4 regions of the Brucella tritici genome follow, and region 2 is predicted to be linked to each of the others. Evidence: riboswitches for the same ligand, from Rfam matches in the RefSeq annotation. Region 2 holds a riboswitch; each other region holds the start of a gene.

Region 1 (8,034 bases), on a different contig from region 2:
GCGCAAACAAAAAGCGCGGCATGAAACATGCCGCGCCTGATAATTTTGCGAAGGAAGGAGCTTACGCTGCCTTCTTCGTCTCCGTCTTGTACGGGTTGAAGCGCTGATAGAAGCTTTCGCCGTTTTCGGCCATGTCGAGCAGAAGCTTCGGCGCCTTAAACTGCTGGCCGTATTTCTTCTGCAACTCCTTGGCAAGCTTGACGAATTTCTTCGCGCCCATGCCATCGATATAAGACAGCGTACCACCTGTATAAGGCGCAAAACCGAAAGCGAGAATGGAGCCGACATCGGCTTCACGCGGATCGGTGACAATGCCTTCTTCCATCACGCGGGCAGCTTCCAGAGCTATGGTGACGAGGAAGCGTTCCTTCAGCTCCTTCACATCGATCTTGTCAGGATTCTGCTGCGGATAGAGATCCTTGAGGCCCGGCCATAGATGCTTCTTGGCGGGCTTTGCCGGATAATCGTAGAAGCCCTTGCCGTTCTTGCGGCCCTTGCGGTCGAACTCGTTGACGAGACGGTCCACCAGTTCCACATGGCGCGGATCAACAGCCTTCTCACCAAGATCGGCAAGCGTTGCCTTGAGGATTTTCTGCGACAGGTCGATAGCGGTTTCGTCGTTGAGCGCCAGCGGACCAACCGGCATGCCGGCCATGCGGGCGGCATTTTCGATCATCGCAGCAGGCACACCTTCAACGAGCATGTTGTAGGCTTCCGACATATAGCGCAGCACGCAACGATTGACGTAGAAGCCGCGCGTGTCGTTGACGACAATCGGCGTCTTCTTGATCGCACGAACATAGTCGAGTGCTACGGCCAATGCCTTGTCGGAGGTCTTCTTGCCGAGGATCACTTCCACCAGCATCATCTTGTCGACAGGCGAGAAGAAGTGGATTCCGATGAAGTTCTTCGGACGCTTGGAGACTTTCGCAAGACCGGTAATCGGCAGGGTCGAGGTGTTCGACGCGAAGACAGCAGAAGTTTTCAACACTTCCTCGGCCTTTTCAGTCGCCACGCGCTTGACTTCGCGGTCCTCGAACACGGCCTCGATCACCAGATCGGCGCCTTCGAGAAATGCGTAATCCGGCGTTGCCGTGATAAGCGACAGGAGCTTTTCCTTGTCGGCTTCCGTGGCGCGGCCCTTCTGCATTTCCTTGGCGATAAGGTCAGCCGTGTGCGTCTTGCCCTTATCGGCTGATTCCTGATCGCGGTCGATCAGCACAACCGGGATGCCAGCCTTGGCCGTGACATAGGCAATGCCTGCACCCATGAAGCCAGCGCCGATAACGCCGATCTTCTTGAGCTTGGTCGGCTTCTCATCGACCGGACGGCGTGCGCCCTTGTTCAGTTCCTGCAGCGACACGAACAACGAGCGGATCATCATGCCCGCTTCGGTCGTCTGGAGGATTTCCGTGAAGTAGCGCTGCTCGATTTTGAGGCCAGTATCGAATGGGACCAGCAGGCCTTCATAAACCGACTTCAGGATAGCGAGCGCTGCCGGATAATTGCCGGATGTTTCGCGACGCAGAATTGCGGTTGCAGCAGGCCAAAGGTTCGCACCGGCAGCCGAATAGATCGCTCCACCCGGAAGCTTGAAGCCCTTTTCATCCCATGGCTGAACCGGCTTGAGACCGCCCTTGATGAGCTTCTTTGCAGTTTCGACCAGCTTCTTGGCCGGAGCAATCTCCGTGACGAGACCCATTGCCTTGGCGCGCTGCGCAGTCAGGCTGGAGCCGGTCGTCATCATCTGAAGCGCGTCCTGCTGGTTGGCAAGGCGCGGAACGCGCTGCGTGCCGCCAGCGCCCGGAAACAGACCGACTTTCACTTCCGGCAGGGCCATTTTCACGCCCGGCGCATCGGATGCCACGCGGGCATGGCAGGCGAGCGACATTTCAAACGCGCCGCCCATGCAGGTGCCGTTGATCGCCGAAACCCAAGGCTTGCCGCAGGTTTCAAGCTTGCGGAAAAGGCCGCTCATCTTGCCGACATTGTCGAACAGGGCCTGGACCGCACCTTGTGGGTCCTTGGCCTTTTGCTTCTGGAACTCCTTGAACATGCCTTCCAGCATGGTCAGATCGGCGCCACCGGAGAAGCTCTCCTTGCCGGATGTTATAACAACACCCTTGATCTTGTCGTCGGCAGTCACCGCATCGATGATGGAATTCAATTCCTGCATCGCCTCGACAGTGAAGACGTTCATCGACTTTTCAGGCATGTCCCAGGTAACGAGAGCGATGCCATCGGCGTCGGTTTCAACTTTGAAATTCGTGTAAGCCATTCGTAGAACCTCCCTCGTCTTAAACGCGCTCGATGATCGTCGCCGTGCCCATGCCGGCACCGATGCACAAGGTCACCAGCGCGGTGTTGAGATCGCGGCGTTCCAGCTCATCCAGCACCGTACCGAGGATCATTGCGCCGGTTGCACCGAGCGGATGGCCCATGGCAATGGCGCCACCATTGACGTTGATCTTGTCGTGCGGAATGTCGAAGGCCTGCATGTAGCGCAGAACAACAGCCGCGAAGGCTTCGTTCAGCTCGAACAGGTCGATGTCCGAGATTTTCATCTTCGCCTGCTTGAGAAGCTTCTCCGTCACATCGACCGGACCGGTCAGCATGAGCGCCGGTTCGGAACCGATATTGGCAAAAGCACGAATGCGCGCACGCGGCTTGATGTCGAAGGCCTTGCCAGCCTTCCTGGAGCCAACCAGAACGCCAGCCGCACCATCGACGATGCCCGACGAGTTACCGGCATGGTGGACGTGATTGACGGTTTCGATTTCCGGATGGGCCTGAATGCCGACCGCATTGAAGCCGCCCATCTCACCCGGCATCACAAAGGACGGATTGAGCTGGCCCAGAGCCTGCATATCGGTCGTCGGGCGCATATGCTCGTCATGATCGAGAATGGTCAGGCCATTCTGGTCCTTGATCGAAATGACCGAATTCTTGAAATAGCCCTTTTCCCACGACTTGGCAGCGCGCTTCTGGCTTTCGACGGCATAGGCATCAACGTCATCGCGGCTGAAACCATATTTCGTGGCGATCAAGTCGGCGGAAACGCCCTGCGGCATGAAATAGCCGGGGAAGCCGACCGATGGGTCCATGTACCAGGCGCCGCCCGACATGCCCATGCCCACGCGCGACATGCTTTCCACGCCGCCAGCAATCACCAGATCGTCGGAACCAAAGGCGACCTTGGCTGCCGCCAGATTGACCGCATCGAGGCCCGAAGCGCAGAAGCGCGAAATCTGGATGCCCGGCGCCTTGAAGTCGTAACCGGCTTCAAAGGCGGCAGAACGCGGAATGACTGCGCCAGCTTCGCCGACCGGATCGACGCAGCCGAAAATAATGTCATCGACCTTTGCAGTATCGATGCCGTTGCGGTCGCGCAGGGATTCCAGAACCTTCGCGCCCAGACGCACGGCAGGCACTTCGTGCAGGCTGCCATCCTTCTTGCCACGTCCGCGCGGTGTGCGCACGTGATCGTAAATATAAGCCTCAGCCATGTTGACTCCTTCCCGCTAAATTCGAAATTTAGCTCAATCCCTAACTCAGAATTTGTCCGCGTTGAGCGCCATCATCGAATCCGCACCCGACTGGATGCGTGCGAGATGTGCTGCGCTTTCCGGCATGATCCGCTCGAAATAATAGCGTGCGGTGACAAGCTTGGCTTCGAAGAAAGCCTTGTTGCCTTCACCACTGCCAAGCTTTTCTTCGGCGATCTTGGCCATGCGCGCCCACATGAAGCCGAGCGCCACCAGACCGAAGAGATGCATATAGTCATTGGAGGCTGCACCGGCATTGTCGGGCTTGGCCATCGCATTCTGCATCAGCCACATGGTAGCGGCCTGAAGATCGTTGAGGCCCTTCTTCAGATGCTTGGTGAAGAAGGAAAGCTTTTCGTTCTCGCGATTGGCTTCACAGAATTCGCCCACTTCCTTGAAGAAGGCAGTAACCGCGCGACCGCCATTCAGTGCCAGCTTGCGACCGACGAGATCGAGCGCCTGAATGCCGTTTGCGCCTTCATAGATCATGGCGATGCGCGCATCGCGCACATACTGGCTCATACCGTGTTCTTCGATATAACCGTGGCCGCCGAAGACCTGCTGCGCCATGACGGCGTGTTCAAAACCCTTGTCGGTCAGAACGCCTTTCAGAACCGGCGTCAGAAGCCCAACGAGGTCGTCTGCTGCCTGACGTTCCGCTTCATCGCCTGCACGATGGGCAATATCGGAATTGAGTGCCGTCCAGAGGATAAGCGCGCGACCGGCTTCGTTAAAAGCGCGGATGTTCATGAGGTTGCGGCGAATATCCGGATGCACGATGATCGGATCGGCCTTCTTGTCCGGTGCTGCGGCACCCGAAAGCGCACGACCCTGAATGCGCTCACGCGCATAGATAGCAGCATTCTGGTAAGCGGTTTCGGCGATCGAAAGGCCCTGCAGCGCCACACCAAGCCGCGCTTCGTTCATCATCGTGAACATGGCGCGCAGGCCCTTATGCGCCTCGCCGATCAGAAAGCCCTTTGCCTCGTCATAATTCATGACGCAGGTGGCATTGCCGTGAATGCCCATCTTTTCTTCGATGGAACCGCAGGAAACGCCATTGCGCTCGCCCGGATTGCCATCGGCATCAAGAATGAACTTCGGCACGATGAACAGCGAAATGCCCTTCACACCTTCCGGCGCGCCGTCGATACGGGCCAGCACCAGATGGATGATGTTTTCCGACATATCGTGTTCGCCAGCCGAGATGAAAATCTTCTGGCCAGAAATCTTGTAGCTGCCGTCTTGCTGTGGCGTGGCGCTGGTGCGCAGCAGGCCCAGATCCGTACCGCAATGCGGTTCGGTCAGGTTCATGGTGCCGGTCCAGGTGCCTTCCACCATCTTCGGCAGATAGGTGTCCTTCTGCTCATCGGTGCCGTGGGTCAGGATCGCGGCAATCGCGCCCTGTGTCAGGCCCGGATACATGGTGAGCGCCATATTGGCCGACGACATATATTCGCCGACAGCCGTGTGCAGGAGATAGGGAAGCCCCTGTCCGCCATATTGTTCGGGCACAGCGAGACCAAGCCAGCCGCCTTCACGATACAGATCATAAGCCTGCTTGTAGCCCTTCGGCGTCGTCACCGAACCGTCCGAATGACGCTTGCAGCCTTCTCGATCAGCGGTCTGGTTGACCGGGAACAGGGTGCCTTCGGCGAGCTTCGCGCCTTCAGACAGGATTGCCTCGACGACATCGGGCGACGCGTCGGCAAAGCCCGGCAGGTTGTTGTAGCGCTGATAATTCAGAACGTCGTTGAGAACGAAATTGGTATCCTCAACTGGCGCGCGATAGCTCGGCATAGAAATCCTCCAAATTCACCACCTGAGCCGTTCCGCGATGGCTGGAACGAGCCCGTAACCGCGTTTCATGCCTGCATGCCACATTATAGCAAAACGTTGTGACAGCGCGCATGTTGCAACAAAAAGGGATGATTTCCTGCGAAAATAGCCATTTTTGCCGCTTTTTCGACCGAGCGTCTCACGGAATCCGCACTCACCCGATCAATTCCGGATCGAAGCTAACCTACTTTGACGTTTCCGTAAACGTCAAAAATTACACAAGTTCGTGCGGGATGGGGAAATGCTGCTGTAATCGCCGCGTCGCGTTGATTTCCTACACTGCTTGCCGCCCAACAATGCCTGTTCTCCTCCGGCAATGAGAGCGTCTATCCGGCAGCAATACCCAACGACCTGAATCCGTTGCAACTGGCGGCTCGCCTAATTCAGATCAAATAATGATGTAAAGATATAAACATTTCTTTATGTAATATTGACACTCACACGCAATTGCGACAGACTGGATTTTGTCGTGGTTCTTCACCGGAATGGTCTGGTGAAGCTAAGAGGGAAGCCGGTGCGCCTTATGGCAAGGCCGGAGCTGCCCCCGCAACTGTAAGCGGCGAGCCGATATTCATGACGCCACTGGTGCAAATCCGGGAAGGCGAATAGAGGCGATGACCCGTAAGCCAGGAGACCTGCCCCGACATATATCGTCCATGGGCGGGGTGTCCTGATGTGTCGCATTTACAACCAGCTTCCTGAGGCCGGTTTGTGTCACGCACATTCAAATGACCTCGCCCCCAACTTGTATCGGGGTTATGCAGTCATGTCTAAAGCTACCATCACAACAGCCACCTTGGGCGTACCGCGCATCGGTCGGCGCCGCGAATTGAAATTCGCGCTTGAAGCCTATTGGGCCGGGAAATCATCTGAAACGGAGTTGCTGACTATCGCCAGTGCCTTGCGCGCCGCCAACTGGAAAGAGCAACGCGATCAGGGCATCGTGAAAATTCCGTCCAACGACTTTTCGCTTTACGACCACGTGTTGGATATGGTGGTCACGGTCGGCGCAATTCCGGCTCGTTACGGGTGGAACGGCGGCGAAGTCTCACTCGACACCTATTTCGCAATGGCGCGCGGAAGTCAGGGGGAAGTGGATTCCTGCGGGCATGCCCATCATGGCCATGGCATAACCGCGATGGAAATGACCAAGTGGTTTGACACAAATTATCACTACATGGTCCCGGAACTCTCCGACGATCAGGAATTCAGGCTTTCCAGCACCAGGATTATCGACCATTTTCTGGAAGCCAAGGCTTTGGGCATTCACACGCGCCCTGTCATTCTTGGCCCGGTGACGTTCCTGAAGCTTGCAAAATCGACTTCCGACGGCTTCAATCCCATAGCGCTTTTACCAAAGCTTCTGCCTGTCTACGAACAATTGCTGCGAGAACTTACTGTTGCAGGCGCCGATTGGGTGCAGATCGATGAACCGGCACTCGTACTCGATCTCATTCCCAACGAGCTGGCTGCATTCGAACTCGCCTATAAGCGTTTGACATCAGTATCCGGGCCAAAAATTTTGCTCACAACCTATTTTGGAGCGCTGGGTGCCAACCTCGATACCGCCATATCCCTGCCAGTGGCCGGCCTGCATGTCGATCTTGCCCGGGCACCGAAGCAACTTTCCGAAGTCGTATCGAAACTCGCTCCGGAAAAAATCCTTTCTCTCGGCGTGATCGACGGTCGCAATATCTGGCGCACGGACCTCGTTTCGATCATTGACGAGGTGCAGCCGGTCATCGAGCGACGTGGTCCGCAATCCGTTGAAATCGCGCCTTCCTGCTCGCTGCTTCATATACCGATCGACCTGACGCTTGAAGCCGATCTCGACGCCGATCTGAAGAACTGGTTGGCCTTTGCAGCCCAGAAGTTTGAAGAACTGGCCGTTCTGGGACAGGCATTGGCATCCGGGAAAAGTACTGTTCTGCCACAGCTCAAGGCCGCAAGCGAGGCCATCGCAGCGCGTGCAGCGTCGGCCAAGGTTCACAACAAGGCTGTTGAACAGCGCGTTGCATCTGTTGAAAGCAGTATGAAAAAGCGTACCAGCGCTTTTGGTAAACGCCAGAGGTTGCAGAGTGACAGGCTTGGCCTGCCGCGCTTTCCCACCACGACAATCGGTTCTTTTCCACAGACCGCTGAGGTCCGCAGAGCCCGCGCCTCTCACAACAAGGGAGAAATCAGCGACAGCGACTATGAAACCTTCATTCGCAGGGCCACCGAAGCGGCCATCCGCTGGCAGGAAGAAATCGATCTCGATGTTCTGGTTCATGGCGAGTTCGAACGAAACGACATGGTGCAGTACTTTGGCGAAAAGCTATCGGGCTTCGCTTTCACCAAACATGCATGGGTTCAAAGCTACGGATCGCGCTACGTTCGCCCGCCGATCATCTTCGGAGACGTTTCGCGCCCCGAACCGATGACCGTCGGATGGTGGAAATATGCCCAGTCCCTGACCTCACGCCCCGTCAAGGGCATGCTGACGGGGCCTGTGACGATCCTGAACTGGTCTTTCGTTCGTGACGATATTCCACGCGCTGAAACCTGCCGCCAGATCGCATTTGCCATCCGCGACGAGGTGATCGATCTTGAAAAGGCCGGAGCGGCTATGATCCAGATTGATGAGGCTGCCTTGCGCGAGGGGCTTCCA
Region 2 (8,034 bases):
GGGTCGAGCCCGGCCACCGGCTCATCGGCAAGTATTACGGGCGTATCCTGCGCCAGAACGCGTGCGATCAGCACGCGTGCCCGCTCTCCACCGGAAAGCTCCATCGCCGACCTTTCTCGAAATCGCGTAACGTCCATGCGCTGCATTGCAGTCTCGATGAGCATTTTATCCTGCGCACTCATACTTGCAAAAACCGGCTTCAAAGCAGAGCGCCCCAAAGAAACAAGCATCTCCACTGATACCGGCCACGCAACATCACGCTCCTGCGGCAGATAAGCGAGGTTCTGCGCTTTTGTGGAAGCACTCATCTGGCGTACATCGCCCCGGTCGAGCGAAATCTCCCCTCGGGAAGCAACCAGTTCCAGAATGGCGCGTAACAATGTCGTTTTCCCCGCGCCGTTAGGTCCAATCAGTCCGATGAATTCACCGCCATGAACATCGAAACTTGCGTCGCTGAGTGCCGCCTTCCCGCCAAGCGTAACGGAAAGATTTTTTATCGAAAGCGATGTCATACAAGCTGCCTCCGATACTTGAACACAAGCCATAGAAAGAATGGTGCGCCAATGATTGCCGTCAGAACGCCCAGTTTCAGTTCACGCCCCGGCATGACGACACGCACCAATACGTCAGCCGCCAACAACAGGGCGGCCCCGCCGAAACCGCTTGCAACCAGCAATCGTGATGGACGCGCACCGACAAGCGGACGCAGAAGATGAGGAACGACCAGCCCTACGAAACCGATAGCACCGGCAACAGCGGTGGAAGCACCCACGCAGGCAGCTGTACCCAGCACGGCAAAAAGCTGCACACGAGCCAGATTGACACCCATCGTTGCCGCAGCATCGGCCCCCAGTGTCAGACTGTCGAGTGATCGCCCGAGTGCCAGGAGCATCGCCCAGCCAATAAGGATAAATGGTGCGGCGAGAGCCACATGCGTCATCGATCTATCGGCCAGCGATCCGAGCATCCAGAAGACGATTTCCATTGCGGCAAATGGGTTGGGCGACAGGTTCAGCGCCAGCGCCGTCAATGCACCAGCGAGGCTCGTCACCGCGACACCGGCCAATATGACCGCAAGCGTACCGGCATTGCGCCCTGCCAGAAGCTTGACGAGAAACACCGACACAAAGGCACCTGCAAGCGCGAGGAGCGGCAAAGCCAGCGGAAACAGAAGTGAGAGACCGCTGTAAATAGCGATAACCGCGCCGAACGACGCGGATGCGCTCACGCCAAGCAGGCCGGGTTCCGCAAGCGGGTTGCGCAGGTAGCCCTGCAAGGCAGCGCCGGACAATCCAAGCGAGGCCCCGATAAGAAGCGCGAGCAGTGCCCGCGGCAGGCGAATTTCGCGCATGACCAGCACGATCATTTCGCTGTCATCGCCGAAAAGCGCCTTGAGGCTGTCGGTAATACCGATCGTCGCCGGCCCGGTCAGCAACGAAATGATGAAGAGCAAAACCACAAGCATGGCCAGCCCGACGAGCAGAAGATAGAAGCGGTTACGTTCAGTCACGCGCCGCCTCCGCAAGTTCCGCCACGGCTTCGACGCTGAATGGCCCACCGCAAACTGTCAGATTATCCGCTATCGTCACCGCCCTCGCCTGTTTTTCAAGCGCCCGCAACGCCGGATGTTCAAAATTCTCGAAAGCCAGCGCAGGCGCGCGATCTCTTGAACTACGCACCAGAATATCCGGCTTCTCGAGCACCAGCTTTTCCAGCGGCAGCGGAGCTGAACCGCTGATCCCTGCCTTGTCGGCCAGATTGTCAAGCCCGGCAAGACGCACGGCCTCATCAACCAGCGTTCCCCGACCTGATGTGTAACTGTTGGCATTATAAAGCGCGACCGTCTTGCGGCGGACCGGGGGCTGGATTGCCGCCAGAGCAGTTTTCATTTTGTCGATTTCCCGGCTGGCTTCCGCCTGTCTTCCGAGCAGCTCACCCATGCGGCGCAGATGATCTTCTATATCACCGAACGAGCGTGCTGGCGCGAACTCTTCCACACGAACACCGAGCCTGCGCAATAGCCCAACCGTTGCCCTCGACGAAAATGTGCCCGACAGCACGAGATCAGGCTTCATCAGAAAGACCTCTTCTGCCTGCGCATGGTTGACCGGCAACTCCCGAGCTTTCGCAGCCATGACGGACAATTCCGGGTCCTGTGACAAGTACGAAATCGACTGCAACTGGCCCTCATTGGCCAGCAGCAATGCAAGCTGATCGGTGCATACGTTAATGGAAACGACGTGATGGGGAATGTCCGCGGCGTCTGCAGAATTTCGAACGAAAAGGGCCAGTCCCGCCGCGAGGCAGAAGCTGGTGATCCATTTTGCGGATGCCCTTTTCATTCTCTGTTCAGCCTCAGAAATTCCGGGTCAATCCGACATTGATCGTGCGTCCCGGTGCAATATAGCCGGAGCTGGTCTGATAATCCTTGTCAAAAATATTCTCGACCGAGAACTTCAACTGCGACTGCTTGTCGATGGAATAGAGTGCCACGAAATCAGCCGTCACATAGTCTCCAAGCTTCTTGCTGTTCGCAGCATCAGCATAACGCGAACCGCCATAGATCAATCTTGCTGTCAGATCGAGCTTTTCAATAGGAGTGAAATTGACCTCAGCCGCCGCCTTGAAACGTTCACGATAGGGAAGATCCTGGTCCGTATCTTCATCGATTGGCTGCTTCAGATCGACCGATCCCTTGACGCCCCAGCGATCATCGAAACGATGCGCCAATGTGGCTTCGAAACCCGTAACCTTCGCGCTGGCAACATTGTAAGGCAGATAGGATGGCGCGGTGCTCATGATCGCATCGCGCAACCATGTCTGATAGAACGCCAGATCAAGGCTTGTCGAAGCCGTAGCCTGCCAGTTCAAGCCAACTTCATACGAACGGGACTTTTCCGGCTGCAAATCAGGGTTGGCGAAGCCCGGATAATAGAGTTCGTTGAAGGTTGGTGCCCGAAAACCCGTGGCATAGGATGACCGTAAAACAAGGTCTGGCAGCACTTCATAACTCGTACCCAGATTATAGGTCACGACATCGCCGAACTGGCTGTTATGGTCGTAACGCAGCCCGCCATCGAAACGCAGCGCCTCATATTCGAGCGAATATTGACCGAATACAGCAGCCATATCGCGGCTGGTTTCATCATAAGCAACGGTGGTATTGATCTCCTCGCGGTAAGCTTCCACACCAGCGGTCACGGTGTGGTTGACCTTGCCGGTGTCGAAACTCTTTTCAGTCGAGGCAAAGACACCATACCGCTTGGTTTCAAACCGATCCGAACCGCTCACGCCTTTCCGAAAGTTACGGCTGTTGTCGATACCGGTGCTGAATTCCAGTGTCGATGACCAATCCGCCGTATGATCGATGCGTGTTCCGATCTTGCCGGTAAATGCGGCACTATCGGCCTGGTTCGGTGATGGTGCCTTGGCATCATACTGATTGCGCCCTCGGCTAAGGAGACCGTCCGCATAAATTTTACCCCAGTCGAAATCCTTCGACAGCGCAAAATTGAAAGAGCCCTGCAGAAATCCATCGCGATCAGGTTCATGGCCATAGGCATCCGATGTGGTGAAGTCATATCCTTGCGTGCCGGTTATGGCTGCACCGAAGGCATAGTCGACACCGTCGTTGCTCCGTCCCTGAATGGACCCGGACGCATACCCACCCCATGGGTGGCTGACACCGGTAGAAAGGCTGCCACACCAGGAGCGCTCACCGCAGGCACCGCCCTGCTTGGTGATGATATTGACCACCCCACCCATGGCATCGGCGCCGTATTGCGCCGAATGAGCGCCCTTAGCAATTTCAACACGGTCGATGGAACTCAGAGGGATGTTTGCAAGCGCGGTTGCACCGCTTGTCGCCGACGCTGTGCGCACGCCATTGATGAGAACGACCGTCTGCTTGGACGACATGCCGCGCATGTAGATATCCGAAGATGACCCCTGCCCTCCATTCGTCTTGATGGAAACCCCACTATAGGACTTCAGCAGCGACTGCAGATCCGGGGCTGCCGAGCGTTCTATGTCCGCTGAATCGATCACAGTCACGGACGAGGTCGAGCGCTGCAGCGAAGATGCGCGACGCAAGGGCGTGATCACGATTGTATCAAGGACGACACTACCATCGCTGTCTGGCAGACTCTGAGCAAGCGTCGTGGACGGCAGCGCAAGAACACTGGCCGATACCAATAGAACAGATGATTTCAAAAGATGCATTTTCCCTCAACCCGCCGGACCGGAGACCGATACCGGCTTTTCCTCGCACCGCAGGTTGAAGTAATCATGGCACTGAAGTGCCCCTCTTCCCGACGGCAACATTTCAACAATGTCACCGCCACGGACAGCCGCGCCTGGACACACCCCGTATCCATGCATGGGTGACCGGATACGGCAGGTCTCCTGACTTCCGGGTCGTCGCTTTCCCTCCGCCTTCCCGAGTGCATCGACTGCTCTCAGTGGCTTTCACCGCTTACGCGGCTGTGGAGGATAGCTCTCCGGTTACAGTTGCGGGGGCAGTCGCGGCATCAGCCAGAATGGCTTCACCGTGTTCCCTTTTCATCCGCCTCAATAGCGGAACCGTTTCCTGAGAATTGCGATAGCAACATGGTTAAGGATTCGCAACTCCGCTGAAGCGCAATCCGGCACAGAAAACTGAATCACATTCACAAGGAATGGATTCAGCCTCCTGTTTTCAAAGAATTTTCCTATCGCAGGAATGCGCGGAAACGCTGGAGCGCAAAATAAAACAACACCGAGCCAATGACGATCAGTGCCAGGAATTGCGGCCAGACAACACCCAGCCCTGCTCCGCGAAACAGGATCGATTGCGCCAATATGACGAAATGCGTATTCGGCGCTGCCAGCATGATTGTCTGGATGATTTCAGGCATGCTTTCCCGGGGCGTTGTCCCTCCCGAAAGCACCTGCAAAGGCAAAAGCACCAGCATCAGCAACATTCCAAACTGCGGCATTGACCCAGCCGCAGTGGCCAGAAAAATACCAAGGCTGGTCGTTGCGAAAAGCTGGAGCGCTGCACCAACGAGAAACAGCGACACCGACCCATAGATCGGAACGGCAAGCAGCCCCTGCACCACGAAAACCAGTGCAAACGCCGAGGCAACCAGCACGACCAGCCCCATGGACCAAATCTTGCTGACCATGATTTCAACCGGCGTCACTGGCATCACCAATAGATGTTCTATGGTTCCGTGTTCGCGTTCCCGAATAAGTGCGGCCCCCGTCAGGATGATCGATAGCATCGTAACCGATGAAATCACATTGTTGATCGCCCCGAACCACCCCTTGTTCAAATCCTGATTGAACCTCGCCCTGAGATTGAGTTCGACGGGCGTTTGTGCACTACCGCGATAGCGATTGAGGAATTCGCTCACCTCACTCGACACAATCGACTGCACATAGCCGCCACCGGTAAAGGCCTGACTCATTCGGGTTGCATCGACATTGAGCTGAATGGTCGGCGAACGGCCAGCCAAAAGATCACGCTGGAAATTCGGCGGTATGTTCAGTGCAAATGTATCAAGCCCCTCATCCATCCGGGCATCCATTTCGTAGGACGAAATCAGCTTCGGCGGTACGAAATATGACGGATAAAATGCCGTCGTGATCCGGCTCGAAACAGGCGACTGATCTTCATCGACAATAGCTATCGCCGCATTGTTGAGAGTCTCAGGCATCGCCTTGGAAGCCGTATAAATTGCAAGCGTAAAAGCATAGACGATCAGGATCAGCAGCATTGGATCGCGCGCCAGACCGCGCAGTTCCTTCACGCCAAGCTGGAATATGTTGGATATCCGCATCTTAGCTCGCCTGTTTCTTAAGAAGAACGATAGCGAGCGCCATGAGAACCGGCACCGCAATCAGCAGCGGCAAAAACGAACCTGCGAGATCGGCGAACCCCAAGGCCTTGGAGAAAACCCCGCGCGAAATGGTTACGAAATAGGTCGCCGGATAGATTTTACCGATGAACGCGCCCGCACCTTGCAGCGACGATACGGGGTCAATGATACCGGAATACTGCACAGCCGGAATGAGTGTCAGAAGCGCCGTTCCGAAGATCGCTGCGATCTGGCTGTTCATGAAGGTGGACAGCACCAGCCCCATGCCGGTCGCGATCGTGACATAAAGCAGCGCCGCCAGCGCATAAGTCGGAAAACTCCCTGTGAACGGCACCCTGAAAATAAACACCGCAAAGGCTGTCAACATCAGGAAATTCAAAAATGCCAGCCCGATATAGGGCAGTTGCTTGCCGAATAGAAACTCGAATTTCGTCACGGGCGTCACGTAAAAATTGATAATCGACCCCAATTCTTTTTCGCGAACCACGCTCAACACTGCCAGCATCGAAGGGATCATGAGCAGCAGCAACGGAATGACCGCCGGCACCATTGCCACGAGGCTTTGCACATCGGGATTATAGCGGTAGCGTATCTCCAGATTGAAGCTGCCGACATTCGCCGCACTACCGTAAAGCTCCCGGGCTTTCTGCGTCAGCCAGTTGGCGTGCATGCCTTGAACATAGCCTTTGATTGTCTCGGCTCGTGTGGGCATAGCGCCGTCAATCCAGGCGGCAACTTCCACCGGGCGCCCACGCATGACATCTGCGGCAAAATTCGGCGGTATCTCGATAGCCAGACTGATCTCGCCATCCCGCATTCGCCGGTCCAGATCATCGTAGTCGGTTATGGGAGGCTGTTCGGAAAAATAGCGCGAACCTGCAATTTGCTGCGTGTAATCACGGCTGATCGTCGTATCGTCACGGTCGAGCACCGCAAATTTCAGATTCTCGACATCCAGGTTAATACCATAGCCAATGACAAACATCAGGATGACACTACCGAGTATAGCCAATGTTGCGCGGATCGGATCGCGTTTCAGTTCAAGCGCCTCGCGCCGCGTATAGGCCAGCATTCGCCGCAAGTCCGGCATCCAGCTTGAAGCCTTCTTTGGATGCGTTTCGCCTGCCTCTGTTATCTGTTCTGGGACAATTGCAGGCGATGGCGCTGACTGTTCTGTTTCACCAATGGCGTCCTGAAGATATGCGACGAAAGCTTCTTCCAGAGTCTCAGCATGGCGACTTTCGGTAATCGCCTTAGGCGTATCGCTAATCAGAACTTTACCTGCATGCATCAGCGAAATCCGGTCGCAAAGCTCGGCTTCATTCATGAAATGGGTAGAAACGAAGATCGTAACATTGTCCGTGCGCGACAGATCGGCGAGGATTTGCCAGAAAGCGTCACGAGCGACCGGGTCCACACCCGATGTCGGCTCATCAAGAATGAGAATATCAGGTGAATGGATCAAAGCCACAGCCAGTGACAGGCGCTGGCGGATACCGAGCGGCAAGGCGTCGGGTAAGGAATCCATAACCTCAATAAGATCGAAGCGTTCGGTCAATTCCTGAATACGGCGCTCGGTCAGATCCGGTGCCATATCGAACAATTTGGCATGGAGTTCCAGATTCTGACGAACGGTCAACTCTGAATAAAGCGAAAACGCTTGCGACATGTATCCGACATGACGGCGTATATCGATATCCTTGGGATCGACCTCTCGCCCGAACAGCCGCGCCGTTCCCTCACTGGCAGGCAACAACCCGGTCAAAACCTTCATGGTCGTGGTCTTGCCGCAACCGTTGGACCCCAGAAATCCGAAGATTTCACCACGCGGAATTCGAAAACTTACATCATTCACGGCAGTGAAGTTGCCGAAGCGAACAGTGACGTGTTCTGCCTCAATCGCGATCTCAGCATCCGCACCGAAATCGCGATGTGGAATTTCGATATCCTGATGGTCTTTCCGCAATTCCTCCGGCAAGAGCGCGATGAAAGCCGCATCGAGATTGGGAGTGTTGGTGCGCTGCAGCAATTCGTGCGGTGTACCCGTCGCCAGAATCTGCCCATCATTCATAGCGACCAGCCAGTCAAAGCGCTCGGCCTCTTCCATATAGGCCGTGGCGACGATGACACTCATTCCTGGCCGATCCTTGCGGATGTCATCAATCAGCTCCCA
Region 3 (8,034 bases), on a different contig from region 2:
CACACTGATCTCATCTCTGGCCATCAACATGCCGGTCATGCTGGCGGGGCGGAGCGTGCAAGGCCTCGGTGGCGGATTTCTTTACGCGCTCGCCTATGGTCTCACCCGTGTCGTGTTGCCGGAGCGCCTGTGGGGCCGGGCCATCGGTCTTATTTCCGCTATGTTCGGCGTGGCAACGCTGATCGGTCCGGCGATTGGCGGCATCTTTGCCGAATATGGCGCATGGCGCGCCGCTTTCTGGTGGTTGCTGCCGGTATCGGGTCTTTTCGCTGTGGTGGCATTCGCGACTTTGCCGCGCTCAAGCTGGGATAGAAACGAGCGCGTTTCCATTCCGGTTCTTCAACTCATCCTCCTGACCGGCGCTGTCCTTGCGGTTTCAGCGGGGAGCCTGTCACAGGAAACGCTATGGAAGGTCGTCGGTCTGGGGGCTGCGATATTCATGATCGCCATCATTGCAGTCGTGGATCGCGACGCCAAGGCACGTCTCCTGCCGCGCCGCTCGTTCAGCCTGTCGACGCCGCTGGGTGCTCTTTACCTTACGATCGCGCTTTTGATGCTCAGCATGCAGCCCGAAATTTACGTGCCTTATCTGCTGCAGCACCTGCATGGCCAGTCTCCGCTCTGGGCGGGATATCTGGCGGCACTTATGGCAATCGGCTGGACGGTGGCATCCTTCCTCAGTTCCAGATGGCAGGAGAAGGGGGGCGACAGGCTTGTTGTTGCCGGACCTGTTCTCGCGCTTGCCGGTCTTGTCCTGCTCGCCATATTTCTCCCGATCCATGGCAGCGGCAACTGGTCGCTGCTCGCGCCCGTCTGCCTTGGGCTCATCCTGATCGGTTTCGGGATCGGCCTTGCCTGGCCCAGCCTCGTTACCCGCGTCTATCAGAGCGCTCCCCCGACCGAGCAGGATCTCGCAGCGGGTGGAATGACGACCGTACAGCTCTTCGCCATAGCCTTCGGGACGGCTTGCGCGGGGATGGTTGCCAATTTTGCCGGTATTGCCGTGCCGGGCGGTGTGGAGGGTGCGGCAAATGCCTCGCTCTGGCTGTCGGTGATATTCGCGCTCGCGCCAGTAATTGCCGTGGCGGTCGCGTCCAAGGTTATCCGTATCGCCGGCGGAAAGGACTGACCGATGCCGCGTTTCATCGCCAACATCCTAGATTCCCGTGTCGGTCTTTTGCTGGCGCGGGTGGTCCTTACCTTCGTTTTCTGGTCGAGTGGGCTGGCCAAGTTCTTCGACTTCGGCGCCCATGCTGCGGAAATGGAAAGCTTTGGTCTTCATCCGGGCTGGCTGTTCAACAGCGCAACCCTGCTTTTGCAGATTGGCGGATCACTGATGATCATCTTCAATCGCGGAACCTGGCTGGCTTGTGGTGCTCTTGCCGTCTTTACGATCCTGACCATTCCCGTTGCGCACCCGTTCTGGGCAAACGAAGGAAAAGAAGCTTTCCGGGATATGACGGTGGCGCTGGAGCACATATCGCTGATCGGCGGTCTCGCTCTTGCTGCTATTCTATCGCGCAAGGTCTAAATCACTAGACGCACGGATTGCCCTGCCTGTACCTTGCCTGTCATCTGATCGACAGGCAGGGAGGGCCTCGCATGGATGTGACGATCATAACGGGAGCATCGGAAGGAATCGGCGCAGAAACTGCACGGCAGATTGTCCGGCGTGACCGCGCCAATGCTGCTCTTGTGCTAGCTGCGCGCAATGTGGAAAAGCTGGAAAATCTGGCCACCGAGTTGCGGCAACTGGGCAGCTCCGTGCTGGTGGTGCCGACCGATGTGAAAGTTCGTGCAGCCTGCATCGCTTTGATTGATAAGACTGTTTCTGCTTTCGGTCGCATCGACACGTTGATCGTAAATGCCGGCATGTCGGCTCACGCCAATTTTGCCGAAATCACGCCGGACGATCTCAACTGGATGCATGATCTGATGGAGTTGAATTACTGGGGTAGCGTCTGGCCCATTCATGCCGCACTTCCGCATCTTGCCGCCAGCAAGGGACGTATCGTGGCTGTCTCATCTGTTGCCGGATTGATCGGCGTGCCGGGGCGTACGGCCTATAGCGGAACGAAGTTCGCTCTTTCGGGTTTCTGTGAGGCGCTTCGTGCAGAACTGGAACCAAGCGGGATATCGGTCACCATCGTCTATCCGGGCGTCGTCAAAACCGACATTCGAAAAGTGGGCTATAGTGCAAGCGGTGGCACTCTTGGAACGAGCGGTGTCCGTGAAGATGACATGATGCCGGTCGAAGAAGCCGTACGACTGATGCTGGAAGGTGTGCGGGCACGCAAGCGTGAAGTGTTGATGACGCCCCAGATGCGATTCGGGCGCTGGTTGAAACTTGTCGCTCCCGCGCTGGTGGATCGCATGGCCCTCAAGGCCATCAAGCCGGAATTCAGACCGAAACCGATCAAACCCGCAAAATAAACAGCGATAATCCCTGCTATTCACAGGGCTCACATAATGGCCCGTTAATTTTACGTTTGCCGCCAACTATCCGTTGACGGGTTTTTAACTTCGACTACTATATATAGTGTTCTAGGTTCTTTCGATTCGTTGGGTCGAAAGCTAAGACGGGAATCCGGTGCGTTTCATCCATGATGGATGGGGCAATGCCGGAGCTGCCCCCGCAACTGTAAGCGGAGAGTTCTGTTCATCATGTCACTGGCTTTGGCTGGGAAGGCGGACAGGACGTTGATCCGTGAGCCAGGAGACCTGCCTTGAACGAAAACGTCCACGGGCGGGGTGTCCGGTTGGCGCGCAATTATGTGTGGCAAACTATTGCCTTGCAGATTGCTGTCCCGAACTTCCCGCTCATAGCTTCGGGGTGAAGTCCATGTCCAGTATATTCAGTTTCGGTTCCGGTCCTCCCTTCGAGGTATAGTTTGTTGCGGTCAGGCTGCTTGTTATTGCGACCGGCCGGTCCCGTATCTCATGTCTTTCGACGCGCATCTTGCGATGTGCGAACGGCTCTTTGCGTCTCCTATCGAGAGTATTCCAGTTTAAACCGAACCGTTGGGAATACTCTATCCCTTTGTTTTTATGCATGTCTTAGCCGCAAAACCGGTTACCACTTTTGGGAGACATGCTCCAGTGAGGAAAAAATGAACGTTACAGTTTATAGCAAACCCGCCTGCGTTCAGTGCACCGCCACCACACGCGCCCTCGACCGCCAAGGCATCGAATATGAGGTCATCGATATCTCTGCCGATGCCGATGCTTTCCATCTCGTTCAGGGCATGGGTTATCGCCAGGTGCCGGTGGTTGTGGCAGGTGAATCCCATTGGGCGGGCTTCCGGCCCGATATGATCAGCGCTCTCGCCTGAGGGCTATGGTCACATGAGCCTGATCGTCTATTTCTCCAGCCGGTCGGAAAATACACACCGGTTTGTCGAGCGGCTTGGAATGCGGTCGAACCGTATCCCGATGGACGGTTCAGGCGGATTGCAGGTGCGCGAGCCATTCGTGCTCGTGACGCCCACATATGGCGGCGGCGGCTCCAAGGGCGCTGTCCCCAAACCTGTGATCCGCTTCCTCAACGATGAGAGCAACCGCTCTTTCATCCGCGGCGTGATTGCCGCGGGAAACAGCAATTTCGGCGAGGCTTTCTGTATCGCCGGCAACATTATCTCCGCCAAATGTCAGGTTCCCTATCTCTACCGCTTCGAGCTTCTGGGAACCGATGAGGACATTGGCAATGTCAAAAACGGGATGGAACGATTTTGGACACGGCAGACACGACCTTGATCCGAGAGCGCGAGGCACGACCAGTGGCGCAGGATGCGCCTCAAGCGGCGACTTCCAACAGCAGCAAACCGGCAAAATCCTCGGACGGGCTGGATTATCACGCGCTCAACGCGATGCTGAACCTTTACGATGACGAGGGAAAAATCCAGCTTGATCGAGACCGGCAGGCTGCACGCCAGTATTTCCTCCAGCACGTGAACCAGAACACCGTCTTTTTCCATAACTTGCGGGAAAAGCTCGATTATCTGGTGGCCGAAGGCTATTACGAACAGGAAGTACTGGACCAGTATTCCTTCAATTTCGTGCGCGATCTTTTCGACGAAGCCTATGCGAAGAAATTCCGGTTTCCGACCTTTCTTGGCGCATTCAAATATTACACCAGCTATACGCTGAAGACCTTCGACGGAAAGCGCTATCTCGAGCGCTATGAGGATCGCGTCTGTATGGTGGCGCTGGCGCTGGCGCGCGGCAATGAGCAGCTTGCGCGCGATCTCGTTGATGAGATCATTTCAGGCCGCTATCAGCCTGCGACGCCTACATTCCTCAATGCGGGAAAGAAACAGCGCGGCGAGCTCGTCTCGTGTTTTCTGCTGCGTGTCGAGGACAATATGGAGTCCATCGGCCGCTCCATCAACTCGGCTCTGCAATTGTCGAAGCGGGGCGGCGGGGTGGCCTTGAGCCTCACCAATATTCGCGAGGCGGGTGCTCCCATCAAGCAAATCCAGAACCAGTCATCCGGCATCATTCCGGTGATGAAGCTTCTTGAGGATTCCTTTTCCTACGCTAATCAGCTTGGCGCGCGGCAAGGCGCCGGCGCTGTCTATCTGCACGCACACCACCCGGATATCATGCGTTTTCTTGATACGAAGCGTGAAAACGCCGACGAGAAAATCCGCATTAAAACCTTGTCGCTTGGTGTGGTCATTCCAGACATTACCTTCGAACTCGCGAAGAACAACGAGGATATGTACCTCTTCTCGCCCTACGATGTGGAGCGGGTTTACGGCGTTCCATTGACCGAGATTTCGGTCACCGAAAAATATCGGGAAATGGTCGACGACGCGCGTATTGCCAAGAAGAAGATCAATGCACGCGAGTTCTTTCAGGTGCTGGCGGAAATCCAGTTCGAGTCCGGCTATCCCTATATCATGTTCGAGGACACGGTGAATCGCGCCAATCCGATTGATGGGCGCATCACCATGAGCAATCTCTGTTCGGAAATCCTGCAGGTGAGCGAGGCGAGCATCTTCGGCGAGGACCTTTCCTATGATTATCTCGGCAAGGATATTTCGTGCAATCTGGGTTCGCTCAACATTGCATCGGCGATGGACTCGTCAGATTTCGGCAAGACCATCGAGACCTCCATCCGCGCCCTGACTGCAGTTTCCGATATGAGCCATATCGGTTCCGTGCCGTCAGTCGCCCGAGGGAATGATGAAAGCCATGCCATCGGTCTCGGCCAGATGAATTTGCATGGTTATCTCGCCCGCGAGCGGATTTACTACGGTTCCGATGAAGGTGTCGATTTCACGAATATCTATTTCTATACGGTGACCTATCATGCGATCCGCGCATCGAACCTGATTGCGGTGGAAACGGGGAAGTCGTTCAAGGGTTTCGAGAAATCCAAATATGCATCGGGTGAATATTTTGACAAATATACCGAGCAGCTTTGGGAACCGGCGACGGAAAAGGTTCGCGAAATCTTCGAAAAAGCTGGCATTGCGATCCCGTCGCAGGACGACTGGCGCGACCTGAAAAATGCGGTGATGGAGGGCGGGCTTTATAACCAGAACCTTCAGGCCGTGCCGCCGACCGGATCGATCTCCTACATCAATCATTCGACCTCCTCGATCCATCCGATCGTGTCGAAGATCGAGATACGCAAGGAAGGAAAGATCGGCCGCGTCTACTATCCGGCAGCTTTCATGACCAATGACAATCTCGACTATTATCAGGATGCTTATGAGATAGGGCCGGAAAAGATCATCGACACTTACGCGGCGGCGACGCAGCACGTCGATCAGGGCCTGTCTCTGACATTGTTCTTCCGCGATACGGCAACTACCCGCGACATCAACCGTGCGCAGATCTACGCGTGGAAGAAGGGCATCAAGACTATCTATTACATTCGCCTGCGCCAGATGGCGCTTTCCGGCACGGAAGTGCAGGGCTGCGTTTCCTGCGCCCTCTGACCACTGGTGATGACCATGAATATTCAAGTGAAGACCAAGAACCCGAAGCCTGCAGCCGTGCGCGCCATCAACTGGAACCGGATCGAAGATGAGAAAGACCTTGAGGTCTGGAACCGTCTGACCGGCAATTTCTGGCTGCCGGAGAAAGTGCCGCTTTCCAATGACATTCAGTCATGGGAGACGCTGAAACCGCAGGAAAAGCAGCTGACGATCCGCGTTTTCACCGGGCTGACGCTGCTCGATACGATCCAGAACGCGGTCGGTGCCGTGAAGCTGATGGATGATGCCGTGACGCCGCATGAAGAGGCAGTGCTGTCCAACATCTCCTTCATGGAAGCAGTTCACGCGCGCTCTTATTCGTCGATTTTCTCGACGCTGTGCCTGACGCCGGATGTTGACGATGCCTATCGTTGGTCGGAGGAAAACGAGTTTCTACAGCGCAAGTCTGTCCTGATCCTGGACCAGTATCGCGCGGATGATCCGCTGAAAAAGAAGATCGCCAGCGTCTTTCTGGAAAGCTTTTTGTTCTATTCTGGCTTCTATCTGCCCATGTACTGGTCGAGCCGGGCAAAGCTGACGAATACGGCCGATCTTATCCGGCTCATCATTCGGGATGAAGCCGTGCATGGCTATTACATTGGTTATAAATTCCAGCGTGGACTGGAGCGGCTGAACGAAGAGCAGAAGCAGACGATCAAGGATTTTGCTTTTGAGCTTCTGCTGGAACTTTACGACAATGAGGTTCGTTACACGGAAGCGCTCTACGACGGCGTAGGCCTGACCGAAGACGTCAAGAAGTTCCTGCACTACAACGCCAACAAGGCCCTCATGAACCTTGGCTATGAGGCACTCTTTCCGGCGGAGGCGTGCAAGGTCAATCCGGCGATCCTGTCCGCTCTTTCACCGAATGCAGACGAAAACCACGATTTCTTCTCCGGTTCCGGCTCGTCTTACGTCATTGGCAAGGCGGTTGCGACCGAGGATGAAGACTGGAGTTTCTGATGGCATTTCGGCGCCGCGTGACACCGGCGCCGAAACCTTCCGTGATGGAGAAGGCGTTGACGTTGCGGTCTCGTTTTGCGACACATGAGTGATGCAGACCGTTAGCATTATGTCGTAACTTGGCTATTGAGAAAATTTTAAGCAGAAATTGTATTCAGCTAATCAATTATTGATTGTATCGAAAAAATTCATTTTTCATTTGGTTTCTGCCTCTATCCCTTTACGACAGGGGGCTTAGGCGAAAAAGGTTGATCGAACCGCATTCACGCCTGAGCGAAAAAAGGGCTGAAAATGGACACGCGGGGGCAGAACAGCAAGGATGTGCCGCTGGCAGTCGATCTGGACGGAACGCTGGTTTCGACCGATCTGCTGTGGGAGGGCATTTTTCTTCTTTTGAAGAAGAACATCCTGTTCGTCTTCATGCTGCCGGTTTGGCTGTTCTCGGGTAAGGCCTATCTCAAGCGGCAGGTGGCCGAACGCATTACGCTCGATGCATCGCGACTTCCCTATCGAACCGAGTTTCTGGAGTTTCTGCGCAGCGAACACGCATCGGGACGAACTTTGGTGCTGGCAACAGCAGCGGCAGAACCGATGGCCAAGGCCGTTGCGTCCGAGCTTGGGATTTTCAGCGCCATCTATTCGACCTCCGACACGACCAATCTTTCGGCGGAACGCAAGGCCAATCTGCTTGTCGAACACTATGAACGACAGGGGTTTGACTATGCCGGAAATGATCGTGATGACCTGCCGGTTTTCGATGCAGCCCGACAGGCGATCGTTGTCGCGCCCGATCACGCGGCGGCACATTTCCAGCAACGGACTGGCTGCAAACTTTTCAGTGGTGAGAAACCGACTATTAGAACCTATGTTCGTATGCTGCGTGTTCATCAGTGGCTGAAGAACCTGCTTGTCTTTGTGCCGGCCATTCTGGCGCATGACATATTGAAACCCGACGTGTTGACTGCGTCTTGTCTGGCATTCATCGCCTTCTCTGCTACGGCATCTGCGATCTATATCGTCAATGACATTGTTGATCTTCCGGTGGATCGAAGACATGCGCGAAAAAATCAGCGACCTTTTGCAC
Region 4 (8,034 bases), on a different contig from region 2:
ATCCGCCACCCAGACGAACGGAAACGGTTCGGGTTTCACCCTCCGCATTGCTGTTCGACGAGGCGATCTGCCGGCGTGTGGCTATGGGCAGATCAAGGCCGCCGCCGATCATGTCTTCCACGCGATCGAAGCCGAAAAGCTTCGCGCCGGGGCCGTTGACCCAAAGCACTGCCGAAAGGTCGTGCGTCAGCACGAGCTGCGCATCACCCTTTGCAAAGCCTTCGCGGATAGAATCCAGCGCGGCAATATCGATGAAGGGGTATGATCCTGACATACCTGTCCTTACCTGTTCTTTCGACCGCCCGCAGTGCTCGTTAACACCCTGTTAATAAGCCTCTTATGGGCGCGGGTCCACATTGCCATTGGGTATGGGCTGCATTTTCTGTTTCATTAGTTAATGTGGGAAAGGCAATTTTACAGGCTCGGGCCAATATCCGGGTTGTGCACAGCCGGTCTCCTATAATGGTTACCAGCCCGTGACCTTTCACAGCAGGATTTGATATAGAATCCCGCAATTGGGAATTTCTGAAAAAAGAGAGCTATAATCACTTGCAATATGGATCGATTCTCCGTATGTGACCCCCTGTCGGCGACGCCAGAGCGTCACGCAGCCGACACAAAGGTACGCGGTCGTAGCTCAGTTGGTTAGAGCGCAGGATTGTGGCTCCTGAGGTCGTTGGTTCAACTCCAACCGACCGTACCATTATTTCAAGCCACCAAGCCCAAATTATATAGCAAGATCATCGAATTGGCAGAATGCCTGCCTGCTGGCAGCGTCTCCTCCGTATTGCCTTTATGGCCGGGCATCGCATGTGGCGCGCGTTGTCTGCGGACGAATAGGCGCCAACACAAATGCACGTCGGGAAAATACAACTCGATCCTCAGCGATTATTGAGGGTTTGAGATTGTGATCGTTCGCGCAATTGTGGAACATGCGGACCTCTGGATGATTGGAGATCGCAATGGCCCATGCCGATGAGAATGACACTGGCTTTCGTCACGAGGTTGCAGAACGAACTCTAAGGTATTTAGGGCGATCAGCAGATTCGCTGACAGCCAGAGAACAGTCTGTCCTCGCGCGACTGTCAGAGCGCCAAACGATAGCACGAGATGTAAACAGGTCGTTTGACGAGAAGCTCACCTACGGCCAACGGCTGGCAGATAAGGTCGCCGAATTTGGTGGTTCGTGGACCTTCATAATGCTGTTTGCGCTCGTTTTGGTCGCGTGGGTCGTTGCCAATACAGTTGCGCTTGCTTTCGACCCTTACCCGTTCATCTTCCTCAATCTCGTGCTTTCAATGCTTGCCGCAGTGCAGGCGCCTATCATTATGATGAGCCAGAACCGGCAAGCCGCAAGGGACCGGTTGGATGCTGCACATGATTACGAAGTGAACCTCAAGGCTGAAATCGAAATAATGGCGCTACACGAGAAGTTTGATCAATTGCGTTCGAACGAACTCAAAGCACTTATCGAAAAGCAGCAGGAACAATTAGAAATCCTTTCATCATTGCTTTCCTCAGCCAAGACAGATCAACGTTAGAGCGCATCCTTGTCAGAAAACTGTTTCGCACTTTTCCAGATGCGCTCCAAGGCTCCCTGTCTGGGCTGCTTTCGCTAGTGATTTACGTTATGTTATCCCGAATGGCACATCAGGCTGCGGCAAGCGCCTCGGCGATGCTGTCCTTCAAGGTGAGACGCTGTTTGCGCAGGTTCGTTTCTTCTTCCTGGCTCACCGGCGCAATCTTCGTTTCGGCGCGGTGAATGCGGTCATTGACGGAATCATACTCTTCCAGAATGCGGGCAAAATGCGCATCCTTTGCTTTCAGGGCATGAATGGCGTCGAGTTGGCCGGGAAACTCTTCTCCAAGTGTGTGGGGGGTATTCGACATTCTGTAGCTCCTTCCTTTGGTTGAAAAGAGCTTCGCAAGCCAGCGAGCGGGTGGCATTGATCGCAATCAAGACGGGCTGAAAGGAGCATGCCGAAACTGCATGGCTGGCATGCAAATGCCGATCTTCTAAGTAATCGGCGCGATCCCCATCTCATGGGCACGGACCGACAAAGTGTCCGTGATGGAGAGAAAAATGTTTACCCGCTTCAATAATCGTTTCGGTCGTGCATTCGCGCAATTCGGTAGCGCCGTTCGTGCTTCTGCTGCTGTGCGCGCTGGCCAGAAGCCAACTGCCCAGGACCTTGAGACGCTTGGCATCGACGTTGACCAGTTCCGTCGTATTCAGGGTTGAGCAGTTAAGTAAGCGTATGCGTATCTGAGTAAAAAGCCCGGCAATGCCGGGCTTTCTTGTGTTTAATCCTCATCTGTCGCCATTTGGCTCAACAGGGCACCCTTGCCCCGCTGTCTCATGACCATGGGGACGACGACTGCGGCAATCGCCAGTGTGATGAGCACTATCGACACCCAGGAATGCACCAGAGTCATCGGGTTTCCCTGACTGATCTGCAAAGCCTGACGCAGGCTCTTTTCTGCCATTGGCCCGAGGATCAGGCCCACGACAACCGGCGCGATGGGGTATGAGAAGCGCCGTAGTACATAGCCCAGCACACCGAATGCCAGAAGCAGGCCAAGTTCGAATGAGACCGGCAGGCCGAACAGCATGGAGGTGGAAGCATTCGCGCCGATTGTTCCAAGCGTTGCGAAAACCAGAATGCCTGCATAGAGCCAGTGGCGCGGGATGGTGAGCATCTTCACCCAAAGGCCGATCAGCGGTAGGTTGAGAACCAGCAGCATCAGATTGGCAACGAGAAGGCTCGCCACCAGACCCCAGACCAGCGTGGCATTGGTCACGAAGAGGAGGGGGCCGGGTTGCAAGCCGAACTGCTGGAAACCGGCAAGCATGATTGCAGCCGTCGCTGTGGTGGGCAGGCCAAGCGTCAGAAGCGGAACGAGAGTTCCGGCGGCGGAAGCATTGTTGGCTGCCTCCGGTCCCGCAACGCCTTCAATGGCGCCTTTGCCGAATTCTTCCGGATGTTTCGAGAATTGCCGTTCCGCTGAATAGGAAAGGAAGCTCGATACATCGGCGCCGCCCGCAGGCATGGCTCCGATTGGAAAGCCGATGGCGGTGCCGCGCAGCCACGGCATCCAAGAGCGTTTCCAGTCGTTTTTGGTCATCCAGACGGAACCCTTGACCGCAATGACTTCATCTTCTGGCCGAAGCTTCTTCGACACGACCGCAAGCGTTTCGCCGATGGCGAACAGCGCCACCGCCAATGTGGTGACATTGATGCCATCGAGCAGGTTCGGCGTTCCCATGACAAGGCGTGCCTGACCGGTCAACTGGTCGATGCCGATCAGGCCGAGCGCCAATCCGATGAACAGGGATGTCAATCCGCGCAGCGTGGAATCGCCGAATGCGGCCGAGACTGTCATGAAAGCCAGAAGCATGAGTGCGAAGTATTCGGAAGGCCCGAAGGACAAGGCGAATTTCACGACCCAAGGTGCTACGAAGGCGAGCGCCAGAGTGGCGATCAGGCCCGCAATGAACGAGCCGATGGCCGCCGTTGCAAGTGCTGGTCCGCCACGTCCGGCCCGAGCCATCTTGTTGCCCTCCAACGCGGTGACGATGGAGGCGCTTTCTCCCGGCGTATTCAGCAGGATCGATGTGGTTGAGCCGCCATACATGCCGCCGTAATAAATGCCCGCGAACATGATGAGGGAGCCGGACGGGTCCAGCTTGTAGGTAACGGGCAGAAGGAGCGCGACGGTGAGCGCCGGGCCAATGCCGGGCAAGACGCCGACGGCTGTGCCGAGCGTGACGCCGATCAGCGCATAAAGAAGATTCGATGGTTCAAGCGCCACCAGAAGCCCGTTGGCGAGAAGTGCGACAGTATCCATGATGGCACTTAGCCTTTAAAGCATTTCCAGCAAAAACGCGAAGCGGCTTTGCGTAGGATAATGCGACAAAACAAGGACTTAGAGCATTTCCAATGTTTCAGTCAAAACTGGGAATGCTCTAAACGAATTGTTCGAGCCAGCCGGACGGCAGCGATAGCTGCAGGCCGCGCGCAAAGATGAACCAGATCACGAAGGCAAAGACGATGCCGACGGGAACGCTGATCCAGAATTTGCGATAGCCGAAGCCGCGTGCTGTTGCTGCGAAAAGCAGGCCGGTGGACAGGGAAAAGCCGACTGTCTTCATCGTCAGCATCTGGATAGCCAGGCCGCCGATGATCCATGCCATAGGGGCGATTTCCTGATGCTCACGCTCGGGGAAATCACCGCGAAGCGCTTCGAATACGGTCCATATGGCAAGGCCGAACAATCCGGCTGCAACGACATAGGGGACGGTTTTCGGGCCGACCGGCGAGTAGCTCGTCACGTCGTTGCCATAGGTTGTCGACCACGCAATGGCGATGGCGACAGCTGCAAGAACAAGGGCGATGACAAGAGCGGCGAAATCTGGCGCCGCCCCTTCCGGGCGGCGCTTTTCCTGCGGTTCTGATCCTGTCATTTGACGAGGCCGATTTCCTTGAGGATGGTCTCAGTCGCGGCGACGTCCTTGGCAAGCTGCTCCTTGAATGCCGGGCCAGCGAGATATGTATCCGCCCAGCCCTTGTCTTTCAGGGCTTTCTGCCAGGATTCGGACTTTACCATTTTCTCGATATCGGCATTGATGGCAGCTTCCTGTTCGGCAGTGATGCCGGGAGCCGCACCCACCATGCGCCAGTTTTGGATCGAAACATCCACGCCACCTTCCTTGAAGGTTGGTGCGTCGATGCCTTCCAGGCGCTTGTCGCTTGAAATACCGATGATGCGCAGCGTCCCAGCCTTGATCTGGGGTTCGAATTCGCCGTAGCCGGAAATGCCTACGGTCACCTGATTGCCGAGAATGGCAGCCAGTGCTTCACCACCGCCGGAGAAGGCGATGTAGTTGACCTTGGTCGGGTCGACCCCTGCTGCCTTGGCAAAGAGGCCTGCGGTGATGTGATCGGTGCCGCCTGCGGAACCGCCGCCCCACGAAACGGAGCCCGGATCAGCCTTCAGCTTCGCGGCAAGATCGCCAAGATTCTGGATGTCGGAAGATGCCGGTACGACGATGGCTTCATATTCACCTGTGAGGCGTGCAATCGGCGTGATGGCATCAAGTGTCACCGGCGACTTGTTGGTCAGGATAGCGCCGACCATGACATAGCCGCCGACGATGAGCTGGCTCGGGTCGCCCTTGTTCTGGTTTACAAACTGAGCGAGGCCGATGGTGCCGCCAGCGCCCGGAACGTTGATGACCTGAACGCTGCCGGAAATCTTTTCATCCTGAAGCGCGCTCTGCATCGTGCGTGCCGTCTGGTCCCAGCCGCCGCCTGGAGCCGCAGGCGCAAGCACCTTATAGTCTTCTGCGGAAGCAGAGCCTGCCATGGCCAACGCCGCCACCGACGTCAGGGCCAGAATAAATCTACGCATATGTCCTCCCAGATAGAATGTATGCCGCCTTCCGGCGGACCTCCCCAAAGTCCCGCTCCTCTAGCGGGAGTTGTCTACATGGATATTGCCAAAAACAAATTCAATAGGCCAGTATGTGCGACTATAGTTTGGCCGCAATTTAAGCGGCAGACTTTCGAATCACTTGAAATTGCAGGCCGAAACAGAGCGCGAGACGCGCTTGACGGCGGCGATGCGCTGACGTAATTGTGTAACGACGGTTCCCCGACCGAGAGCGAAGGGGATTAATAGGGAACACGGTGAGGACGACCCGAAAAGGGGCCAAGACCGTGGCTGCCCCCGCAACTGTAAGCGGATTGCCGTTCATCCTCGTGACGTTCAAAGCGTCATGCCACTGTGCCGGAGAAGCGCGGGAAGGCAGATGAACAGCAGATATTCGTGAGCCAGGAGACCTGCCGTTTAGTGTTGTCCATTGTCACGGGCGGGGATGCCCGGAGCAGGAGCCGGTTATGACAGATTTCCGCGTCGCAGGACGCTTCCTCCCATCGTTATCGCATGATTTCGACATGTTCCCGGATATGCCTGTTCGTCTTCCGCGCCGGATTTTATCCGCCGCCTGACAGGGCGTCTTTCTCTCATCATTTCGGGGACTTTCATGAATATTCTCGGCAAGATGCCGTTTCGCGCCGCCGTTTGCGCGGCTGCATTTTTTCTCGCAGGCGGTGTGACCGCTCAGGCAGCGGAAACGCAATATCCGCTGACTCTGAAAAATTGCGGTCGTGTCGTTACCTTCAAGCAGGCACCCGCCCGCGCGGTTGCAGTTGGCCAGAGCAGCACAGAAATTCTTTACAGCCTGGGTCTCGGCGACAAGGTCGTCGGCACGGCAGTGTGGTTCGGCCCTGTTCTCAAAGGCTTTGAAGAGGTGAATGCCAAGGTCAAGCGGCTTGCCGATAATGATCCGAGCTTTGAAAGCGTTCTGGCGCAGAAGCCGGATATCGTGACGGCAGATTTCCAGTGGCATGTCGGCCCGACAGGCATCGTGGCAAAGCCTGAACAGTTCGAGGAACTGGGCATTCCGGCCTATACCTCGCCATCCGATTGCGTTGGCAAAGACAATTCCGGTGGTGGCGACGGCGTTCGTACGGCGGCGTTCAAGATGGATATCGTCTATCAGGAAATTACCGAACTGGCGCAAATCTTCAATGTGCAGGACCGTGGCGAGAAACTCGTCGCCGACCTGAAGGCGCGTGAAGCGGCTGCGCGTGAAAAAATTGGGGCTGCGGACGGAAAGCTTTCGGCTGTCGTCTGGTTCTCCAGCACGCAGGTCGATGCCGATCCCTATGTTGCAGGCAAGTTCGGCGCGCCCGCCTATATTCTTTCGGCGCTCGGCATCAAGAATGTGATCGACAGCGAGGAAGAATGGCCGACGGTCGGATGGGAAACGATTGCAAAATCGAACCCTTCGATGATCGTGGCTGCAAAGCTGGATCGCCGTCGCTATCCGGCTGACGACATTGCCGTCAAGCACCAGTTCCTCGAGAACGATGCGGTCACGAAACTGATGCCTGCGGTCAAGGACAAGCATGTCTTCGATATGGATGCGCAGTCGATGAGCACGTCGCTTCGCGTGATTGAAGGCATTGAAACGCTTGCTGCCGACATTGCCGCCTCGGGCCTGAACAAGTGACGGTTCGGGCGGCGACAACAGGCTTCAAACAGAAGGGAAGGGCACGCTCCGGCGTGTTCTTCCTGGCCTTTTCGCTTGTCCTGCTTCTTCTTGCTCTTTGGTTCGGAGCGGCGATAGGCGAAACGGCAATACCGCTCGATGTGGTTGCGAAGACCGTGGCCAATCGGGTGTGGAATGCCGGATATCCGCTCGAGCCCATCGATGAAGGGATCGTCTGGAGCTATCGTCTCAGCCGTGCGGTTATCGCGGCATGTTGTGGCGCGTCGCTCGCAATATCTGGTGTCATTCTGCAGTCGCTGCTCCGAAATTCGCTCGCCGATCCTTATATTCTGGGCATCTCCGCTGGTGCTTCGACGGGCGCGGTCGGCGTTGCCATTCTCGGCATAGGCGCTGGCGTGCTGACGCTTTCGCTGGGTGCGTTCATTGGCGCTATTGTTGCTTTCTGCCTTGTGTCACTGCTGGCGTTGCGAGCCGGACGCGGCAGCAGCGCGATCATCCTCGCAGGCATTGCCGGTTCGCAGCTTTTCAATGCGCTGACATCATTCATCGTCACAAAAGCCGCAAATGCGGAGCAGGCGCGCGGCATCATGTTCTGGCTTTTGGGCAATCTTTCGGGCGTGCGCTGGCCTGATGTCACTCTTGCCCTGCCTGCCTGCCTGATCGGGCTTGCCATCTGCCTGTGGCATGCGCGTGCGCTCGATGCCTTTACCTTCGGAACCGAATCCGCCGCTTCGCTCGGCATACCGGTGCGTCGCGTCTATGCGGTGCTGATTGGTGTCAGCGCCATGATGACGGCGGTCATGGTTTCCATCGTTGGCTCTGTCGGCTTTATCGGTCTCGTCATTCCCCATGCGGCGCGCATGGTGGTTGGGGTCAGACACGGCAGGCTGTTGCCCGCGGCAGCACTCATCGGGGCAATCTTCATGATCGTCGCCGATATCCTGTCACGCATCATC

What was found. A riboswitch is a leader RNA that binds a small molecule or an ion and turns the genes downstream of it on or off. The one in region 2 is predicted to bind cobalamin.
Positions count from the first base shown of each region.
Region 1: another riboswitch for cobalamin. It lies ahead of metE (5-methyltetrahydropteroyltriglutamate--homocysteine S-methyltransferase); the one in region 2 lies ahead of F9K94_RS04170 (TonB-dependent receptor domain-containing protein).
Region 3: another riboswitch for cobalamin. It lies ahead of nrdH (glutaredoxin-like protein NrdH); the one in region 2 lies ahead of F9K94_RS04170 (TonB-dependent receptor domain-containing protein).
Region 4: another riboswitch for cobalamin. It lies ahead of F9K94_RS16885 (ABC transporter substrate-binding protein); the one in region 2 lies ahead of F9K94_RS04170 (TonB-dependent receptor domain-containing protein).

Region 1 is NZ_WBVY01000004.1:566,287-574,320, forward strand. Features, by position in the region: gene F9K94_RS17180 (3-hydroxyacyl-CoA dehydrogenase NAD-binding domain-containing protein) at 62-2,278, opposite strand; gene F9K94_RS17185 (acetyl-CoA C-acetyltransferase) at 2,298-3,506, opposite strand; gene F9K94_RS17190 (acyl-CoA dehydrogenase C-terminal domain-containing protein) at 3,552-5,345, opposite strand; cobalamin riboswitch at 5,838-6,041, shown strand; gene metE (5-methyltetrahydropteroyltriglutamate--homocysteine S-methyltransferase) at 6,151-8,034, shown strand, end outside.
Region 2 is NZ_WBVY01000001.1:832,323-840,356, forward strand. Features, by position in the region: gene F9K94_RS04155 (ABC transporter ATP-binding protein) at 1-512, opposite strand, end outside; gene F9K94_RS04160 (FecCD family ABC transporter permease) at 509-1,510, opposite strand; gene F9K94_RS04165 (ABC transporter substrate-binding protein) at 1,503-2,342, opposite strand; gene F9K94_RS04170 (TonB-dependent receptor domain-containing protein) at 2,356-4,221, opposite strand; cobalamin riboswitch at 4,378-4,601, opposite strand; gene F9K94_RS04175 (ABC transporter permease) at 4,710-5,822, opposite strand; gene rbbA (ribosome-associated ATPase/putative transporter RbbA) at 5,824-8,034, opposite strand, start outside.
Region 3 is NZ_WBVY01000002.1:767,720-775,753, forward strand. Features, by position in the region: gene F9K94_RS08915 (MFS transporter) at 1-1,129, shown strand, start outside; gene F9K94_RS08920 (DoxX family protein) at 1,133-1,531, shown strand; gene F9K94_RS08925 (SDR family oxidoreductase) at 1,603-2,433, shown strand; cobalamin riboswitch at 2,530-2,743, shown strand; gene nrdH (glutaredoxin-like protein NrdH) at 3,111-3,332, shown strand; gene nrdI (class Ib ribonucleoside-diphosphate reductase assembly flavoprotein NrdI) at 3,346-3,753, shown strand; gene nrdE (class 1b ribonucleoside-diphosphate reductase subunit alpha) at 3,729-5,948, shown strand; gene nrdF (class 1b ribonucleoside-diphosphate reductase subunit beta) at 5,964-6,950, shown strand; gene F9K94_RS08950 (UbiA family prenyltransferase) at 7,242-8,034, shown strand, end outside.
Region 4 is NZ_WBVY01000004.1:504,711-512,744, reverse strand. Features, by position in the region: gene pdhS (cell-division control histidine kinase PdhS) at 1-274, opposite strand, end outside; tRNA gene F9K94_RS16915 (tRNA-His) at 627-703, shown strand; gene F9K94_RS16910 (DUF1003 domain-containing protein) at 963-1,541, shown strand; gene F9K94_RS16905 (YdcH family protein) at 1,651-1,890, opposite strand; gene F9K94_RS24455 (hypothetical protein) at 2,084-2,242, shown strand; gene F9K94_RS16900 (tripartite tricarboxylate transporter permease) at 2,305-3,849, opposite strand; gene F9K94_RS16895 (tripartite tricarboxylate transporter TctB family protein) at 3,968-4,465, opposite strand; gene F9K94_RS16890 (Bug family tripartite tricarboxylate transporter substrate binding protein) at 4,462-5,412, opposite strand; cobalamin riboswitch at 5,636-5,865, shown strand; gene F9K94_RS16885 (ABC transporter substrate-binding protein) at 6,047-7,078, shown strand; gene F9K94_RS16880 (FecCD family ABC transporter permease) at 7,075-8,034, shown strand, end outside.